Regions from separate parts of the Kribbella sp. NPDC031520 genome, predicted to be linked through region 2. Evidence: riboswitches for the same ligand, from Rfam matches in the RefSeq annotation. Region 2 holds a riboswitch; the other holds the start of a gene.

Region 1 (3,399 bases), on a different contig from region 2:
CACATCCAGGCGCAGACGGTTCGGCGGCGGTATCGCGAAGCCGGCAAGCTCTGGCAGGCGTTCGACGAGCTGATCGAGCAGCACGGTTTGGCCGAGCGCGTCGCCGATGAGCTCTTCGACGCCTCGCTGGGATTCCGGATGCGTCGGGCAACCTACGTACGGCGTGCGGGGATCGAGGAGCGGACCGCCACCCGTGATCTGGCGCGCCTGACCGAGCTCGGGCTGTTGCGTCCGGTCGGTGAGACCAAGGGCCGGCATTACGTGATGGGCCAGGCGCTGGCGGACGTCGTACAGACGGTGCTCTCGAGCCGCGACGCGATCGTCGATCCCTACCCCTGGATGCGCGAGCGTTTGGCGTCGGCGCCGAGACCGGCGCGGTAGTTGTCGGTCGGGTGAGTAAGACTTGGCGGGTGAGTTCGGTGGTGCGGGTCTGGCGGGCTGGGCGGGTGGTGGATCCGCATTCGGTGATCGGTGGGTTGCGGAAGGGGCCCGGGGATCCGGCGTACGTGTTCGACGCGGGGCGGCGGACCGTGTGGCGGGCGACCCGGACGCCGGACGGGCCGGTGCTGTTGCGGTTGACGCCGTACGCCGGGGCCGTCGAGGCGGAGGCGTGGGGGCCGGGGGCCGAGTGGGCGCTGGACGGCGTACCGGAGCTGCTCGGGGAGCGGGACAGCTGGGACGGGTTCGAGCCGCTGCCGGAGCATCGGGTACTGGTGGACGCGGCGCGGCGCTTCCCGCATCTCCGGGTGCCGCGGTCGCGGGCTGTGTTCGAGGCGATGGCGGCCGCGGGGATCGAGCAGGTGGTGACCGGTAAGGAGGCGTTCCGCGCGTGGCGGTTGCTGCTGCGTGAGTACGGCGAACCCGCGCCGGGGCCTGGCCGGCAGGGCGACCGGGTGATGATGGTGCCGCCGTCGCCGGAGGAGTGGCGGCTGATCCCGTCGTGGCAGTTCCTGCGGGCGGGAGTCGAGAACCGGCGGTCGCGGGTGGTGCTGACGGCGGCGTCCCGGGCGCGCGCGTTGGAGCGGACGCTCGAGCTGACCGACGGTGCGGAGATCGAGCGGCGGCTGCGGTCGCTGCCCGGTGTGGGCGTGTGGACGGCGGCCGAAGTACGTCAGCGGGCGCACGGTGACGCGGACGCGTTCTCGTTCGCGGACTACCACGTGTCACGGAACGTGTCGTACGCGCTGATCGGCGAGGAGCTGGACGACGACGGCACCGCCGAGCTGATCGAGCCGTACCGCGGCCACCGTTTCCGCGTCCAGCGCCTGATCGAACTCGCCGGCATCGGCCACCCCCGCTTCGGCCCGCGCAAATCGCTGCCGACCCACACCCCGGGAGCCACCCACCGGCTCTGAGATCGCGCGTCTCGGATGGTGGGATCACGGGACACAATATGGACCCGATTGGGTAATCTCGGGGGAGCTCATCCAGAGGGATTGAGGGAAACGGCCCGTTGACGTCCCGGCAACCCTCCCCGCCGTAGGCCCGTCCGGGCCGACAGCGAGGGACCGGTGCCAAATCCGTCCCGCGCCGAGATCCGGCGACCGGGGAAGATGAGGAGGGAACCTCACTCATGAGCCAGAGCGCCCACACCATCCGTGAAGGTGCCTTCGGCAACGGTACGCACCTCAGCTGCCGCGCCTGTGGTGCGAAGTCGCCGCTGGGTCCGTTCTACGCCTGTATGGAGTGCTTCGGTCCGCTGGAGGTCGGGTACGACTACCCGACGATCACCCGCGAACAGATCGAGGCCGGCCCGAAGAACATCTGGCGGTACCAGCCGCTGCTGCCCGTCCCCGTCGACGTGGCGAGCTTCCCGAACACCGAGCCCGGCTACACCCGGCTCGTCGACGCACAGAACCTGGCCCGCGAGCTCGGCCTGCGCAAGCTGTGGGTGAAGGACGACTCCGGCAACCCGACGCACTCGTTCAAGGACCGGGTGGTCGCTTCAGCTTTGAGCGCGACCCGCGAGCTCGGCATGAAGGTCTTCGCCTGCCCCTCCACCGGTAACCTGGCCAACGCGGTCGCCGCAGCCGCCGCTCGCGCCGGTATCCGCTCGGTCGTGTTCATCCCGTACGACCTCGAGCGCCCGAAGGTGATCACCACCGCCGTGTACGGCGGCACCCTGGTCGCCGTCGAGGGCAACTACGACGACGTGAACAAGCTCGCGTCCGAGATCGCCGGTGAGGAGGAGGGCTGGGCGTTCGTCAACGTCAACGTCCGGCCGTACTACTCCGAGGGCTCCAAGACGCTCGCGTTCGAGATCGCCGAGCAGCTCGGGTGGCGGCTGCCGGAGCAGATCGTCGTACCGGTCGCGTCCGGGTCGCAGCTGACCAAGATCGACAAGGGCTTCACCGAGCTCGGCAAGCTCGGGCTCGTCGACGCCACCGATTACAAGGTGTACGGCGCGCAGGCGACCGGCTGCTCCCCGGTGGCGCAGGCGTTCCGGGACGGGCACGACGTGGTGAAGCCGGTGAAGCCGGACACCATCGCGAAGTCGCTCGCGATCGGCAACCCGGCCGACGGGCCGTACGTGCTGGACGTGGCCCGCCGTACCAACGGCGCCATCGAGGACGTCTCCGACGAAGAGGTCGTCGAGGGCATCCAGTTGCTGGCGCGGACCGAGGGCATCTTCGCCGAGACCGCCGGCGGGGTGACCGTCGCGACGCTGAAGAAGCTGATCGCGACCGGGCAGCTCGATCCCGACGCCGAGACCGTGATCATCAACTCCGGCGACGGGCTGAAGACGCTCGACGCCGTGGCCGACCGGGTCGGCCCCAAGGTGACCATCCCCGCGTCGTACGACGCCTTCGTGAAGGCAGGCCTGCAGTGAGTGTGAGCGTTCGGGTCCCGACCATCCTGCGGCCCTACACCCAGGGGGTGTCCGAGGTGTCCGCCGAGGGCGCGACGCTGACCGAGGTACTCGACTCGCTGGACGCGTCGTACCCGGGCATCAAGGGTCGCGTACTGGACGACTCGGGCGAGCTGCGCCGGTTCGTGAACGTGTACGTCGACGACGACGACGTCCGCTTCGCCGACGGCCTCCAGACCGCGATCAAGGACGGCGGCCAGGTCTCCATCATCCCCGCAGTCGCCGGCGGCTGATTCTCCCCCGGTTCCGGGCGTACTCCGTCCGGAACCGGGGCTATCGTCACCGCTATGGCGACGAAATGGACCCTCGGCGGAGACGCCGCCGACCCGCAGCGCCTGGCAGAGTTCTGGGCTGCCGCGCTCGGCTACATCCTGGAACCCGGGTACGACTATCCGGACGGGGCATCGATCGTGGATCCCGAGGACGTCGGGCCTGCGATCGGGTTCCTCCGCGTCCCCGAACCCAAGACCTCGAAGAACCGGTTCCACATCGACATCCGCGTCGCCGGTTCGGATCAGCACGATGCCGCC
Region 2 (3,399 bases):
ACAGCCGTGCGCGGTCTCCGCGTACTCCGTCCGCGGGCCGGTGGTGGCCAGCGTGCGTACGGCGTTGACGAGCCGGTCTACGTGCTCACGGGTCGTACCGAGGCCGAGGCTGGCGCGCACCGCCGTACCGTGCTCGGGGGAGCCGGCGAGCAGGTGGCCGACCAGCGGGTGGGCGCAGAACTTGCCGTCCCGGACGCCGATGCCGTACTCCGCGCTCAGTGCGGCGGACACGAGTGTCGAGGTCAGGCCCTCGATCGTGAAGCAGACCGTGCCGACCCGGTCCGCGTCCGCGCCGAAGATCGAGTACGTCGTGACGCCGTCGATCTGGGCGAGGCCGGTGCGCAGGCGGGCCAGCAGGCTGCGCTCGTGCTGCTCGATCGCGTCGCGGTGCCTGGTGATCGCGGCGCAGGCGCTTGCCAGCGCGATGGCGCCGATGACGTTGGGGGAGCCGCCCTCGTGCCGCGCCGGGCCGGTTGTCCACACCACGGTGTCGCTCGTGACCGCGTGGGTCGCGCCGCCGCCGTACAGGTACGGGTCGGCGGCGTCGAGCCAGTCGGAGCGGCCGATCAGGGCGCCGGCGCCGTACGGCGCGTAGAGCTTGTGACCGGACAGAGCGACCCAGTCGACGTCCAGGGAGGCGATGTCGACCGGGCGGTGCGGTGCGAGCTGCGCGGCGTCCAGGCAGACCCGCGCGCCGTGCGCCTTGGCCACGTTGGCGATCTCCGCGATCGGGAAGATCTCACCGGTCACGTTCGACGCGCCGGTGACGACGACCAGGCGCGGGCCTTCAGGCGCCTGCCGGAGCGCGTCGGCGACGTTCGTGACGGCCTCGGCCGGGCTGGCCGGCGCCTTGAGCCGGACGGTCCGCTCGGCCGCCCAGGGGAGCAGCGCGGCGTGGTGCTCGGACTCGAACACGATCACGGTCGCGTCCGCCGGTACCGCGTGCGCCAGCAGGTTCAGCGCGTCGGTGGTCTGCCGGGTGAAGATCACCTGGTCGTCGTCGCGCGCACCGACGAACGCGTGCACCTCGGCGCGGGCCCGCTCATACCACTGGGTGGTGATCCGGGACGCGTACCCGTTGCCGCGGTGCACCGAGGCGTACGACGGGAGCGCGGCCTCGACGCTGGCCCGGACGGACTCCAGACACGGGGCGCTCGCACCGTGGTCGAAGTTCGCGTAGTCGGTGACGCGGCCGTCGGCGAGCGGGACCAGCAGGTCCGAGCCGACGGTGGTGGGGATGTTTCCGGTCACCTGGCGGGTCACTGTCGGCCGCTGAGCCGTCGCGCTGGCCGGTTCGAGGATGGAGAGAATCGACATGGTGCTGCTCCCAGGAAGTCCGCGCTTGCCGAACGGGGTATCCGCACGGCCTGGTCTTCACCCGGGGCACCCCACCGCGGAGGAGGGTTGCCGGCCAGCGAGCCGGGGCTTGTCGCTGACACTCATGACCTGCCGAGAACGGTAACGAACGGGCCACGGCTCACGCCAGTGCGAATCCCACGATCTGAGACCACCGCACAAGGGGTGAGACAGCAACATTCTGGAGTCGGGTCGGTCGGACCCGGATCCGCGCGAGTGGCCCGTGCTGACTCGCGGCTGGTGTTGGATAAGCCCGTGACGACGAACGCTGCGGTGTGGACCGCCCCCGATGTCGAGCGGCCCGACGGTTCGCTGACCGCCCCCGAACGTGAACTGCTGCAGGGATATCTCGACTTCTACCGGACCACGCTGCTGTACAAGTGCGCCGGCCTGACCGCGGAACAGCTGGCCGCGCGCCCCTCGCCGCCGTCGAACCTCTCACTGCTCGGCCTGATCCGCCACCTGACCAAGGTCGAGCGGATCTGGTTCCGCATCCACTTCGCCGCCGACCCTGCCGAGGCCGCTGAGCCGCTGTTCGCGCCCGAGCTCGGGAAGGACGCCGACTTCGAGTTGATCGACCCGGCCGACGCGCAGCCGGCGTACGACGGTCTGATCGCCGAGTGGAAGCTGTCCGACGACGCGGCCGCCGGGCACTCGCTGGACGACCGGTTCACCTTCGGTGGTACCGAGTCGACGCTGCGGATGATCTACATCCACCTCATCGGCGAGTACGGACGGCACTGTGGCCACGCAGACCTGCTCCGCGAGCAGCTGGACGGCGTTACAGGGGCCTGACCGTGCCTTTCACACTCGCCCATCCGGCGGCCGTGCTGCCGCTGGTCCGGCGGCCGTTCGTTGTATCGGCGCTGGTGGCCGGTGCGGTGGCACCTGACCTGCTGTACGTCGACGTGCTCTACCGGATCGCCACGAAGTACATCAACGGCAACTTCACGTTGACGCTGACGCACAAGTTCACGTCTGCGTTCTGGCTGGACCCGTTGCTGGCTTTGCTACTCGTTGCCGTGTTCAACGTGCTCCTGAAGCGGCCACTGGTCGCTCTTGCGCCTCCTGGTCTCGCAGCGCGCCTGCCTGCTCCCCAGGGCTTTCCCAACGTCGTCTAGCTGGTTGTGTCGGCTGTCGTTGGCTCGTTGACCCACGTGGTGTGGGACTCGTTCACCCACGGCGACGGCTACTTCGTCCGCGAGTTCGCGGCGCTCGCCAGCGTGAACCGCATCCTCCAGTACGTCAGCACAGTCGGCGGCTGCTTGATCCTGGCGGTCTGGCTGTACCGCTGGTACCGCCGTACGCCTCCTGTCATCACCCAACGTGACGCGGCCCCTGGCTGGGTGCGGTATCTCGTGCTGAGCGTGCTCGTGCTCTTCGCCGTAGTAGGTGCAGTCGTTGAGCTCAGCCGGGCGGACGGAGGCCTCGGCGGCGAGCCCGCCGTACGGCTCGCCCTGTCCGGGCTCGTCTCCGGCGGCCTGGCGGCACTCGGCTGGTACGTCGTGCTGTGGCACCTGGGGCGGCTGCGTCCTGGCCGTGATGCTACGGATGAGCCGGTGTGATCGGCGTGTGACACGTGGGACTCGTGGGGTAATCGGGGTAGCCTGATCAACATGGCGACCCGCACGTCTTCCCCGGCGCGGGCGCAGAAGTCGGCAGCCAAACGGCCGAGCACGGCCCGTTCGGCTGCTGGTGGACGCTCCCGTCCGTCAGGCGCCCAGAAGCGTGGGCAGAGCTCCAAGCGCGGCGGATCATCCGCGGCGCGGACCAGCACGCCCAAGAACAGCGGACCAGGACCGTTCGCGGCCGCCATGCTCGCGCTCGGCCGCGGGGTCGTGAAGGTCTGGATCGGCATCGCCCATCTGCTCGGCAGCATGGTGCGGGGGATCGGCCACAGCGCCCGCGACCTGGAGCCGGAACACCGCCGTGACGGCGCCGGCCTGTTCCTGATCGGCCTGGCCGTCGTGGTGGCCGCCGCGATCTGGTGGGACCTGCCCGGCTCGGTCGGCAACGCCGTACGGACAGTGGTGGGCGGCAGCA

What was found. A riboswitch is a leader RNA that binds a small molecule or an ion and turns the genes downstream of it on or off. The one in region 2 is predicted to bind S-adenosylmethionine.
Region 1: another riboswitch for S-adenosylmethionine. It lies ahead of thrC (threonine synthase); the one in region 2 lies ahead of ACZ5BU_RS13530 (aminotransferase class V-fold PLP-dependent enzyme).

The regions. Positions count from the first base shown of each region.
Region 1 is NZ_JBVIKS010000003.1:631,980-635,378, reverse strand. It holds gene ACZ5BU_RS18430 (Fic family protein) at 1-381, shown strand, start outside; gene ACZ5BU_RS18425 (DNA-3-methyladenine glycosylase family protein) at 411-1,355, shown strand; SAM riboswitch class I at 1,421-1,560, shown strand; gene thrC (threonine synthase) at 1,574-2,830, shown strand; gene ACZ5BU_RS18415 (ubiquitin-like small modifier protein 1) at 2,827-3,102, shown strand; gene ACZ5BU_RS18410 (VOC family protein) at 3,157-3,399, shown strand, end outside.
Region 2 is NZ_JBVIKS010000002.1:1,009,540-1,012,938, reverse strand. It holds gene ACZ5BU_RS13530 (aminotransferase class V-fold PLP-dependent enzyme) at 1-1,317, opposite strand, end outside; SAM riboswitch class IV at 1,334-1,447, opposite strand; gene ACZ5BU_RS13525 (DinB family protein) at 1,612-2,151, shown strand; partial or broken gene ACZ5BU_RS13520 (DUF4184 family protein) at 2,154-2,921, shown strand; gene ACZ5BU_RS13515 (FtsK/SpoIIIE family DNA translocase) at 2,973-3,399, shown strand, end outside.